DNA from 3 places in the Phytobacter sp. genome. Region 3 is predicted to be linked to each of the others. Evidence: predicted binding sites of a transcription regulator. Region 3 holds the regulator's gene; each other region holds the start of a gene.
What was found. Region 3 encodes LexA, which represses DNA repair genes until DNA is damaged. Its sites were predicted from a motif close to TNCTGTATGTACATACAGNA; they were not measured.

Region 1 (4,314 bases), 1.4 Mb from region 3:
GGGTCGTGAAGAAGATGAACCTGTTTCTGCTGCGCGCAGCGACATTATCGAAGGTGACGCCGCAACCGCACAAATTATTGCCGGGCTTGGTGGGCGGGAGAATATCCAGAACGTGGACTGCTGTTTTACCCGCCTGCGCGTGAAAATTAATGACATGCAAAAAGTCGATGAGAAACAGCTTAAGCAGAGTGGGGCGAGTGGATTCGTCCGCGCCACGGAAAACGATATTCAGGTTATTTACGGTCCGCAGGTCGAGAGTATTGCCAGCGCCGTAAAGCAGCACTTACTTGTTCAACAGACGCAATAAGAGAACAGATGATATGAAAACATTTAATATTGTATTAGTCGGTGGCGGTTCCACATGGACACCGGGTTTATTAAAAGCCCTCTGCAAACTTAAAGAGCGTCTGCCGTTAAAAAAACTGGTGATGTTCGATGTCAATGAAGAACGTCAGGCCGTCATTGGCGAATATGCCAAAGTGCTTTTCCGCGAAGAGTATCCGGAGCTGGAATTTGTTTATACCGGGGATGAGAACGTGGCTTTCACCGATATGGATTTCATCTTCTGCCAGATGCGTACCGGTGGCTATGCCATGCGCGAGAAAGATGAAAAAATCCCTCTGAGCCTGGGCGTGATCGGTCAGGAAACCTGTGGTGCGGGCGGATTCGCTTATGGTATGCGTTCAATTCGCGACATGATTGCTTTGGTGGAAAAAGTGCGCGTGCGTTCGCCTCGCGCCTGGATCCTGAACTACACCAACCCGGCGGCGATTGTGGCCGATGCGCTGAATAAACGTTTTCCGGACGATGACCGTATTCTGAACATTTGCGATCAGCCAGTGAACCTGCTGCGTTCCTACGGGCGTCTGTTAAGTCGCGACCCGGCAACCTTCGATCCGGTCTATTTCGGCCTTAACCACTTCGGCTGGTTCACCCATCTGTATGATGAGAACGGTCATGATTTAGCGCCTGAGCTGAAAGCCTATATCGCAAAAAATGGATTTATTCCGGCGGATGCCGAGCAGCGTGACCAGTCCTGGCTCGATACCTATGCCGCCGTTGCCGATATGCTGCACGATTTTCCGGACTACCTGCCCAACACTTATCTGCAATATTACCTCTACCCGGAGTACAAGTTCTCCAAACTGGATCCGAACTTTACCCGTGCCAACGAGGTGATCAACGGCCGTGAAAAACGGGTGTTTGATGAGTGCAGAACCGCGGTAGCTGAAGGGACGACACGTAACGTGCATGTGGTGCACAACGATGCCCACGGCGACATGATCGTTGAGTTGGCGGAAGCCATAGCCTTCAACCTGAAGAAGAAATTTATCGTCATGGTGCCGAACAACGGGCTGGTGGAAAACCTTGATGATGACGTCATGGTGGAACTCACGGCGGAAGTGGGCAGCAACGGTCCACGACCTTATGGCGTGGGGAAAATCCCGACCTTCTACAAAGGGATGATCGAGCAGCAGTTTGCCTACGAGCGTCTGACGGTAGAGGCCTGGTTTGAGGGTTCGTATACCAAGGCGTTGCAGGCACTGACGCTGAATCGCACCATTATTGATGCGAAGAAGGCACGTAAGGTGCTGGATGCGTTGATTGAGGCGAATAAGGATTACTGGCCGGAGCTGAAATAAGCGAACAGGAGCCTGTGGGCTCCTTTTTTCCGAGGCCCTTTCCATAACCGGAAAAAGCATTACCCCTGAAACGCGAAAAATGCCACAATAGTGGCTGTTTATACAGTATTTCAGGTTTATCAATGGCCCTCACCGCTGCGCTTAAAGCGCAAATTGCCGCCTGGTATAAGGCGTTGCAACAACAGATCCCGGATTTTATCCCTCGCGCACCGCAACGGCAGATGATTGCCGATGTGGCAAAAACGCTCGCCGGGGATGAAGGACGGCATCTGGCGATTGAAGCGCCCACCGGCGTCGGCAAGACGCTCTCCTACCTGATTCCCGGTATCGCCATTGCCCGTGAAGAGCAGAAAACGCTGGTGGTCAGCACCGCTAACGTCGCCTTGCAGGACCAGATCTTCAGTAAAGATTTGCCGCTGCTGCGCAAAATTATCCCGGATCTGCGCTTCACTGCCGCCTTTGGTCGTGGCCGCTACGTCTGCCCGCGTAACCTGGCGGCGCTGTCGAGTACCGATCCCACTCAACAGGATCTGCTGGCTTTTCTGGAAGATGAACTGACGCCCAATAACCAGGAAGAACAGAAGCTTTGTGCAAAGCTGAAGGGATCGCTGGATAGCTACAAATGGGACGGTCTGCGCGATCACACCGACCAGCCGATCAGCGACGATCTCTGGCGACGACTGAGCACCGACAAAGCCAGTTGTCTCAACCGTAACTGTCACTACTATCGCGAATGCCCGTTCTTTGTGGCGCGTCGTGAGATTCAGGAAGCGGAAGTGGTGGTGGCGAACCATGCGCTGGTGATGGCGGCGCTGGAGAGCGAAGCTGTCCTGCCCGAGCCTAAAAATCTGTTGCTGGTGCTTGATGAAGGCCACCATTTGCCGGACGTGGCGCGTGATGCGCTGGAAATGAGCGCGGAAATCACCGCCCCCTGGTTTCGCCTGCAACTCGATCTGTTCAGCAAGCTGGTGGCGACCTGCCTGGAGCAGTTTCGGCCGAAAACCACGCCGCCGCTGGCAAACCCCGAACGTTTTAATGCTCACAACGAAGAGTTGTATGAGCTCATTGCCTCGCTGAACAACATTCTTAATCTCTACCTGCCTGCGGGCCAGGAAGCGGAACATCGCTTTACGATGGGCGAACTCCCGGAAGAGGTGATGGTGATTTGCCAGCGTCTGGCAAAACTTACCGAAATGCTGCGTGGGCTGGCGGAGTTGTTCCTCAACGATCTCAGCGAGAAAACCGGTACCCATGACATCGTGCGCCTGCACCGGGTGCTGTTGCAGATGAACCGGGCGCTGGGTATGTTCGAATCCCAAAGTAAACTCTGGCGGTTGGCGTCGATGGCCCAGGCTTCAGGGGCTCCTGTTTCCAAATGGGCGACGCGGGAAGTGCGCGATGGGCAGATACACCTCTTCTTCCACTGTGTGGGGATCCGCGTTAGCGATCAGCTGGAAAAGCTACTGTGGCGCAGCGTGCCGCACATTGTTGTTACCTCCGCGACCTTGCGTTCCCTGAACAGCTTTTCACGTCTGCAGGAGATGAGCGGCCTCAAAGAGAAAGCCGGCGATCGCTTTGTGGCACTGGATTCTCCCTTTAACCACGTGGAACAGGGCAAAATCGTCATCCCGCAGATGCGCCATGCGCCGCTGATAGAGAACGAAGCGGAACACCTCGCTGAAATGGCGGCTTACTTTCGTGAACAGGTGGAAAGTAAGGTGCATACGGGCATGCTGGTGCTGTTCGCCAGCCAGCGGGCGATGCAGCTCTTTTTGACCTTTGTCACTGACTTACGTCTGCTCCTGCTGGTGCAGGGCGATCAGCCGCGTTATCGACTGGTGGAGTTACACCGTAAACGTATCGACGGGGGAGAGCGCAGCGTGTTGGTCGGGTTACAGTCCTTTGCGGAAGGGCTGGATCTGAAAGGTGACTACCTGACGCAGGTGCATATCCACAAAATCGCCTTCCCCCCCATCGACAGCCCGGTTGTCATTACCGAAGGCGAATGGTTAAAGAGCCTCAATCGTTACCCCTTCGAAGTGCAAAGTTTGCCAAGCGCTTCTTTTACCCTCATCCAGCAGGTCGGACGTTTAATCCGTAGCCACAGCTGCCACGGTGAAGTGGTCATTTATGACAATCGCTTACTGAGTAAAAGCTACGGCAAGCGTCTGCTGAACGCACTGCCTGTGTTTCCTATTTCACAACCCGACGTGCCAGACGTTATAGTGAAGAAACCGAAGCAAAGCCGCCGTAAGCGCCGCTGAAAATGTGAGTCAGTGAGGAGTGTTGATGGATTACCGCAAAATCATTAAAGAGATTGGTCGGGGTAAGAACCACGCCCGCGATCTGGATTTTGACACTGCCCGTGGATTGTATTCCCGGATGTTAAATGGCGATGTCCCGGATCTGGAACTGGGCGGCATTCTGCTGGCCCTGCGTATTAAAGGTGAAGGTGAAGCAGAAATGCTCGGCTTCTATGAGGCTATGCAGCAGCAGACTATTCGCCTGACCCCGCCAGTCGCTAAGCCAATGCCGATTGTTATCCCCACCTACAACGGTGCGCGTAAACAAGCGAACCTGACGCCTCTGCTGGCGATTCTGCTGAATAAGCTCGGTTTTCCGGTTGTTGTGCACGGGGTGAGTGTGGACCCCACCCGCGTGGTCAGTGAGA
Region 2 (4,314 bases), on a different contig from region 3:
TGATGAGTCGCTGATACTCCTGCAAGAGCACAGGTTCGGGATCGACAAGTAACTCACCGCGATAACCGTCCACCACCAGAGTCCGGCGATGCAGGACCGAAGGCTGAATATCCGCCCCCATGACCGTTGGAATACCCAGTGCCCGCACCATAATAGCAGCATGGGAGTTCGCCGCACCATCGCGCACGACCACACCGGCGAGCCTGTCATGAGGCAATTCAGCCAGCGTGGTTGCCGATAATTCATCCGCGACCAACACGAAACGTTCAGGCCAGGTATTCGGCCCTTGAATGTTATCGTCGAGATGGAAGAGCAAACGCTGACCCAGCGTACGTAAATCGCCGGAGCGCTCTTTTAAATAGCCATCGCTGAGCGAAGCAAACTGCTCAGCGAATCGCTCAATGACGGTTTTCACCGCCCATTCTGCCACCAGACCTTTATCGACTTCGGCAAACAGCTCACGGCGCAGGCGCGCATCGGAAAGCAGGTGCGAGTAGAGATCGAAAATGGCCGCTGTCTCTTTTTGCGCACCGGCTGAAAAACGCTTGCTGTAACGACGAAACTCACCGGCGGCTTCTTCCAGCGCGCTGGTCAGTCTTTCTCGTTCAAGGGTAGTGTTTAGCGTCGACGCTTCATAAACCTGCTCCATCAGCGGCAGGGTTTCATCCATCCACCCTTCGGCAATGGCCACACCCGATGACGCTGGCAACGCACGGATACGCGTCTGGCGGTACTGACCAAACAGGGCATTTAACTGAGATTGCGAAAGGATTGCCGCCATTTGGGTGGCAAGCGTAACCAGAAAGGACTCTTCGCTTTCATCAAACTGGCGCAGCTCACGCTGCTGCACCACCAGCACGCCAAGCAGTTGGCGGCGCTGAATAATCGGCACCCCCAGAAACGCGCGGAAGCGCTCTTCTTTTACGGCTGGGATATATTTAAAGCTGGGGTGTTTTTGTGCATCGGCCAGGTTGATCGGCTCAGCGAGCCTGCCAACCAGGCCCACAATGCCCTGATCGAATGCCAGGGTGACCGTGCGCCCGCGCGGTTTTTTCAAACCGCGCGTCGCCATCAGGTAGTAACAGCGTCTGTCATGGTCAGCGAGATAGACAGAGCACACCTCGGTGTCCATCGCATGACAAATGTCCGTGACCAGGATTTCCAGCGCCTCATTTAAACGCGGTGCGCTGGCGACTTTCTCAACGATTTCTCGCAGTCGGGTGAGCATAATGTGCGTGGCTTAACCTCTTTTACGTCGCCAGGCAGGAGCAGCATTTTGCGGCTTAGGTGGTGTTTCCTGAAGCGACATCACTGCGCCTGCAAATTCTTTCATCACCCGTCGGTAGACATCGCGTTTAAACGACACTACCTGACGAACAGGATACCAATAGCTTACCCATCGCCAGCCATCAAACTCAGGAGTGCTACTGGTTTGCATATTGACGTCAGCATCACTACTGACCAATTGCAGAAGAAACCACTTTTGTTTCTGGCCGATACAAACCGGCTTTGTGTCCCAACGCACCAAACGTTTCGGTAACTTGTAACGCAACCAGTTACGGGTAGAAGCAAGGATTCGAACATCTTTACGATTTAAGCCCACTTCCTCGAACAGCTCCCGGTACATAGCCTGCTCCGGCGATTCACCTGGGTTTATTCCCCCCTGGGGGAACTGCCATGAGTGCTGTCCGAAGCGTCTGGCCCACATAACCTGGCCCTGTCGATTACAGATTACGATACCCACATTTGGGCGGTAGCCATCGTCATCAATCACCGGACTACCTCAAAATAAACCTGAATCAAACGATTGTTTCACACTCGTGGAAAACGGTAAACCACTCAATTGCACCGGAACAAACGGATAACAATTGAATAACTCACAGTTATCGCCACAGTTATAAACAGACAGCCCTATGTGAGGCGCATTTTATTCACGTTTTCTGTGGATAGAGTTGTGAAGAACCCGAGATTTACCACGGGAAAACCCAGAGTTGTCTGAATGCGTGGATAATTGCGCATAAAAATAAAATCATTTCATTCATTAGGTTAGATTGATTATTACTATTCTTACACCCCATAATGTGACGATCATCACTATAGTGATCTTCCGACTGATGAAAGATCGAACAACGTCGTTTTTATCCACAGATTATGCCAATAAGTTAGGCACATTTTGTGCAGAAATTGGATTTTCGTCGCACGTCAAGGCTGTAAATCGAAACAGTAGTGATACTTTTACCCAGTTATCCCATTTTTCTGTGGATAACATGGTGTAAGATCCTGTTCATTGTCAGTGACCAGATTTGGACAACTCCTTTTTCTGTTGCGCAACGGACAACATATTGACGAAAAATAGCTTATTAATCATGTGTTTTTCTGTGCTTTATGGAAAAACATTCTCTTGATTCATACAGTGCATAAATGAAGGTCGTTTTTTAACCAAGGCTTATAAATGTCCGATCTCTATCCATTAACATCATCACCGGAGTCAGAAACACAGCTTTTTTTGCAGGCGCAGTCTCTGGCGGGCTACTCCCTGGGGGAGCTTGCCACCCGTGTAGGACTCCCGATTCCCCGCGATCTCAAACGTGATAAAGGATGGACGGGGGTGTTATTGGAACGCTGGTTAGGTGCCAGCGCCGGGAGCAAACCCGAGCAGGATTTCGCGCATCTGGGGGTTGAACTGAAGACCATCCCGATAGATAGCGCGGGCCGCCCGCTGGAAACCACCTTCGTCTGCGTTGCCCCATTAACAGGAAATACCGGCGTCATCTGGGAAACAAGTCATGTACGCCATAAATTACATCGCGTGTTGTGGATACCGATTGAGGGCTCCCGCGAGATCCCAGTGGGAGAACGCCGGGTAGGATCGCCACTGCTCTGGAGTCCCAGCGAAGAAGAAGAACATCAGTTGCGTCTGGACTGGGAAGAGCTGATGGATTTGATTGTGCTTGGCCAGGTTGAACGTATCACTGCTCGTCATGGCGAAGTGCTTCAGTTGCGGCCGAAAGCAGCAAACAGCAAAGCCCTCACCGAAGCAATTGGTGCGCGGGGAGAACCTATCCTGACGTTGCCACGCGGCTTCTACCTGAAGAAGAACTTCACCGGCGCACTGCTGGCCCGCCATTTCCTGATTCAGGGGGATTAATTTTTTACCTCAGCCCGCCTCACGCTTATAATCAGCGCTTCTTTATTTGGCAGGACTTTTATAGATGTTATTTGCATGGATTACCGATCCCAACGCATGGCTTGCCCTTGGCACGCTAACGCTGTTGGAAATTGTGCTTGGGATCGACAACATTATTTTCCTCTCTCTGGTTGTCGCCAAACTCCCTACCGCTCAGCGTAACACTGCGCGGCGACTGGGTCTGGCTGCAGCAATGATCATGCGGTTGTTGCTGCTGGCTTCCATTGCCTGGATAACCAAACTCACCACACCGCTGTTTGAGGTTTTCAGCCATTCCGTCTCCGCTCGTGACCTCATTCTCTTCCTTGGCGGCCTTTTCCTCATCTGGAAAGCCAGTAAAGAGATCCATGAAACGATTGAAGGCGAGGAGGAGAGCCTCAAAACCAACGTGAACTCCTTCCTGGGAGCCATCGTTCAAATCATGCTGCTGGATATTATTTTCAGCCTCGACTCGGTGATAACCGCCGTTGGTCTGTCCGATCATCTGTTTATTATGATGGCAGCCGTGGTGATTTCCGTTGGCGTGATGATGTTTGCGGCGCGTCCGATTGGTGATTTCGTTGACCGGCATCCTTCCGTCAAAATGCTGGCCCTTTCCTTCCTGATTCTGGTGGGTTTCACCTTGATCCTGGAAAGCGTGTCGATTCATGTGCCAAAAGGCTATATCTATTTTGCGATGTTTTTCTCCATCGCGGTGGAAAGCCTCAATTTATTGCGCAACAAGAAAAAACCGCTGTAATTCAACGCTTCCCCTGCGGGGGAAGCGCTCTAAATGCTGACTTTTCTCCCACTTTAAGATTTTCCCCCTTTTATGTGCCGGAACATCAGGCTATTACTAGACTAATGTAACAAACAGGTCAGATGAGGGTGACAGGATGAAGAATTGGGCAGTGCTTATCTCCGCAGTCGGTTTAGCTTTTGCAGTATCAGGATGTAGCAGTGATTACGTGATGGCGACCAAAGACGGCAGGATGATCCTGACGGAAGGCAAGCCAAAAGTTGATGATGAAACCGGGCTGGTCAGCTATCACGATCAGCAGGGCAACAAAATGCAGATTAACCGCGATGACGTTTCTCAGATCCTTGAACGCTAAAAAATTATCTTAAAGGTCAGAGACCTGCTGACC
Region 3 (4,314 bases):
TCGTTGTTCCAGTCATCACTGTTGTAATCATAAATGGAGGTCGTGTAATTGTAGACCCAGGTTTTTTGCAGTTTAGGTGTCACGCCAACCGACAGCGGTATGCCTCCCACGTCGAACTGATGCGCAAGGGCAATACCGTAATCCCAGACAATCGCCGCGCGCCCGGAAGCGGTTGAATTCAGATGACGTGTAATCTCATCGCTGCCTAACAGTGCGGCACTGCCTGCCTCTGTCAGCGCAGTGGTATCACTCCTCTGGATACCACGCAGGTAATTAATATCGTTTTGATCAACCGATGTGCTGACGCGTGCATGAGCATGCGCTTTGGTCACAAAGGCCATGGAAACCACATCGGTTGGAATGCTGACCGCAATACCCGCACTGGCTTTTGCCTGCGCCGTTTTGCCTTTAAGGAATTGCAGTTCATCCGCCAGATCCCCGGCAGCATTCTGGAATTCATCAACAACCGCAGCAGGATTCAACAGCACCTGTGCGGGTGTCAGGTTATCGACAAAATCTTTATAACCGTCGATTTTGTCGTTGATATCGTCAATCTCGTTACGCAGATCGTCTTTGTCAGTCACCTGCACACCGATACTCGGCAAGATGACGGTGACAGAATCATCAGGTTTTGCTTTTGCCAGAAGCGCAGGGTTGATCAGCGCCCCACTGCCATAACTTGCCGAAGCGACGCCGGTACCACCCATAGCATCACTACGTGCCTCCGCCCAGGTATTGGCTGCCCCCGCTTGATTTGCCACGCAAAAGGAGACAGCGATAGCGACCACTGAAAGTTTGAGTTTGTTTTTCACAATTATGTGTCTCGTAGTCAGATGAGTTTTTCTATGCCCCGTTCTTTTTTACATCAACGGGAATGCTCTATTGCTGCGAATAACATTGGAAAAATGGCTATTTCTGCCAAATACGCAAAAGTCGGCAGAAATTTATAGTTATAAGAAATGACCTTCATTATTTATAGAAGACGTACCGCGAATGTGAAAGTGAGCGGCATCTGCGCGCGATCTCGGCGTTTAGAGCAGAACATGGTAAAGTGAGAGATTATGCCGCCGGGAAATGAGAGGACGACAATGGAAAAGACCACTTCGCAAGAGATGCTAGCGCAGGCCGAAAAACTGTGCGTGCAGCGCAATGTGCGCCTGACTCCTCAGCGCCTCGAGGTTCTGCGGTTAATGAGTTTGCAGGAAGGGGCAATCAGTGCCTACGACTTGCTGGACCTGCTGCGCGAGAGTGAACCCCAGGCAAAACCACCCACCGTTTATCGTGCGCTGGACTTCCTGCTGGAGCAGGGGTTTGTGCACAAAGTGGAGTCTACTAACAGCTATGTGTTGTGCCATCTTTTTGATCAGCCAACTCATACATCGGCCATGTTTATTTGCGATCGCTGCGGCGTCGTGAAAGAAGAACAAGCGGAAGGGGTGGAAGATATTATGCATTCACTGGCTGCAAAATTAGGATTTGCCTTACGCCATAATGTCATTGAAGCACATGGTCTGTGTTCCAAATGTGCGGAAGTGGAAGCTTGTCGTCACCAGGGCGAATGTCACCACGATCACTCGATTCTGGTTAAGAAAAAACCGCGCTAGTGGCGGTTGAGAGTGCATTCAATTCGTTGTGTTAAGAGGGTGGTACGTCCATGTACCGTCGGGCAGGGTAGTCACTTCAATGCATATTCAGAGGGTTTGAAGGCTACCAGCGGTATTCGTTGCGGGTTTCCCAGTCAACAACTTCTTTTTCCGCCTGATCTTTTGCGTAGCCGTATCTTTCCTGAATTTTACCTACCAGTTGGTCACGTTTACCCTCGATGACGGTCATGTCATCATCAGTGAGTTTCCCCCACTTCTCTTTCGCTTTACCTTTGAACTGTTTCCAGTTACCGCCGATTTCGTCTTTATTCATAGTCATGTCCTCATCGTTCGGTTGTGAATAGCGAATCATCGTCCGTCGTTACGTTCTGAATATCCTGAACGTGAGAATAATTGTAGTCAGGGATCATACTGCAGAGGATTTATTCGGAATTTTTAACCATTCAAAAGACAATTATAAGAAGGTAAATCGAACAGATTGGGAGAGGCGCTGAGGATGAAGGTTATTTAAGATTTTGTTTTATAAAACAAAACCGTGGCAGCGGGACGCTGAACCACGGTTATGAAGAGGAATTACAACCACTCACCGTTGCGAATCACACCAACAGCCAGACCTTCAATCGTAAAGTTCTGCTCGCGCAGATTCACAACAATCGGGGAAAATTCGCTGTTTTCAGGCAGTAACTGAACGGTATTACCTTGTTTTTTCAGTCGTTTGACGGTGACTTCATCATCAATACGTGCAACAACCACCTGGCCGTTACGCACATCCTGAGTTTTATGCACTGCCAGCAGATCGCCATCCATAATACCAATGTCTTTCATTGACATGCCGCTAACGCGCAGCAGGAAATCGGCATTTGGCTTGAACAAGGACGGATCAACCTGATAGTGACCTTCGATATGCTGCTGCGCCAACAACGGCTCACCTGCCGCTACACGCCCAACCAGCGGCAAACCATTGTCTTCTGCGACGTCCAACAGCAAACGAATGCCGCGGGACGCACCAGAAACAATCTCAAGTACACCTTTACGCGCTAACGCTTTCAGGTGCTCTTCAGCTGCGTTTGGGGAACGGAACCCCAACTGTTGCGCGATCTCCGCACGCGTCGGCGGCATGCCCGTTTGGTTGATTCGATCACGAATGAGATCGAACACCTCTTGCTGCCTGGCCGTTAATGCTTTCATTCCGCCCCCTGGGTGTATATACAGTTATGCTGTGAGTATATACAGCTAAAGGCGATTTTGAAACCAAAATTACGCAAAAAACCAGCAGTTAGCGCAATTCTGGAAGGCTTATCGAAAATGGCCCCACAACAGTGAAACCCAGGTAAAGAGTGCAACCAGAATGGTCATCAGTACCGCCGCTGAGCCCATGTCCTTCGCGCGCCCGGACAACTCATGCAATTCCGAACCAATCCGGTCAACGACCGCTTCAATCGCGCTGTTAAGAATTTCAACGATCATGACCAGTGCCACCGAACCGATCAGCAATACGCGGGTGATGGCGTCGACATCAAGGAAACAAGCGATAATAATTGCCAGAATGACCGCAACGGACTCCTGACGAAAGGCAGCTTCGTTTATCCAGGCTGCGCGGACGCCTTTCCATGAATAACCGGCCGCTTTAATGATGCGGGTAATGCCAGTGGTGTTATTGGCCATTAAAAGAACCTTTTTATGTAATGAGCATCAATCTCTATGTAAGGTTATAGAGGTACAAAAGAATTTGTGCGCGCTTTCTGATATTCTTGCGGCGCATTGGCATTATTAACCAGAGGCTTTACATCGTTTATGTCCGGCTGGCCACGAATTTACTACAAATTACTTAATTTACCATTAAGCGTGCTGGTAAAAAGTAAGTCTATCCCTGCGGAACCCGCACAGGAACTGGGGCTCGATACCTCACGCCCTATTATGTACGTTTTGCCTTATAACTCGAAGGCTGACTTACTCACGTTACGCGCTCAATGTCTGGCACACGACTTGCCCGACCCGCTGGAGCCGCTTGAGATCGACGGCGTGGAGTTGCCGCGGTATATCTTCATTCACGGTGGACCACGCGTATTTACCTGGTATACACCGAAAGAAGAGTCCATCAAGCTGTTCCATGATTATCTCGACCTGCATCGCAGCCATCCTGACCTGGATGTGCAAATGGTGCCGGTTTCGATGATGTTCGGTCGTTCGCCGGGTCGCGAGAAAGGCGAGATGAATCCGCCGCTGCGTATGCTTAACGGCATTCAGAAATTCTTTGCGATCTCCTGGCTCGGGCGCGACAGCTTTGTGCGTTTCTCTCCGCCGGTCTCACTGCGCCGCATGGCCACTGAGCATGGTACGGATAAAATTATCGCCCAGAAATTGGCGCGAGTTGCACGCATGCACTTTGCCCGCCAGCGTCTTGCGGCGGTCGGTCCGCGTCTGCCTGCCCGTCAGGACTTGTTTAACAAGCTACTGGCGTCCAAAGCGATTGCCCGCGCTGTTGAAGACGAAGCACGCAGCAAAAAAATCTCCCATGACAAGGCGCAGCAAAACGCGATTGCCCTGATGGAAGAGATTGCGGCGAACTTCTCTTACGAGATGATCCGTCTCTCCGACCGTATTCTGAGCTTTACCTGGAACCGCCTGTATCAGGGCATCAACGTGCACAACGCCGAGCGCGTGCGCCAGTTGGCTCATGACGGCCATGAAATTGTCTATGTGCCCTGCC

Region 1: the regulator LexA is predicted to act here: its motif matches at 1,732-1,751, upstream of dinG (ATP-dependent DNA helicase DinG).
Region 2: the regulator LexA is predicted to act here: its motif matches at 2,207-2,226, upstream of mutH (DNA mismatch repair endonuclease MutH).

The regions. Positions count from the first base shown of each region.
Region 1 is NZ_JCACPZ010000004.1:618,392-622,705, reverse strand. It holds gene AC5JPW_RS06945 (PTS transporter subunit EIIC) at 1-307, shown strand, start outside; gene AC5JPW_RS06940 (6-phospho-alpha-glucosidase) at 321-1,643, shown strand; gene dinG (ATP-dependent DNA helicase DinG) at 1,766-3,907, shown strand; gene ybiB (DNA-binding protein YbiB) at 3,933-4,314, shown strand, end outside.
Region 2 is NZ_JCACPZ010000008.1:858,209-862,522, forward strand. It holds gene ptsP (phosphoenolpyruvate--protein phosphotransferase) at 1-1,228, opposite strand, end outside; gene rppH (RNA pyrophosphohydrolase) at 1,241-1,774, opposite strand; gene mutH (DNA mismatch repair endonuclease MutH) at 2,453-3,148, shown strand; gene AC5JPW_RS21915 (TerC family protein) at 3,213-3,926, shown strand; gene AC5JPW_RS21920 (YgdI/YgdR family lipoprotein) at 4,063-4,281, shown strand.
Region 3 is NZ_JCACPZ010000004.1:1,998,561-2,002,874, forward strand. It holds gene AC5JPW_RS13495 (conjugal transfer protein TraF) at 1-812, opposite strand, end outside; gene zur (zinc uptake transcriptional repressor Zur) at 1,089-1,604, shown strand; gene AC5JPW_RS13505 (CsbD family protein) at 1,708-1,917, opposite strand; gene lexA (transcriptional repressor LexA) at 2,178-2,792, opposite strand; gene AC5JPW_RS13515 (diacylglycerol kinase) at 2,901-3,269, opposite strand; gene plsB (glycerol-3-phosphate 1-O-acyltransferase PlsB) at 3,399-4,314, shown strand, end outside.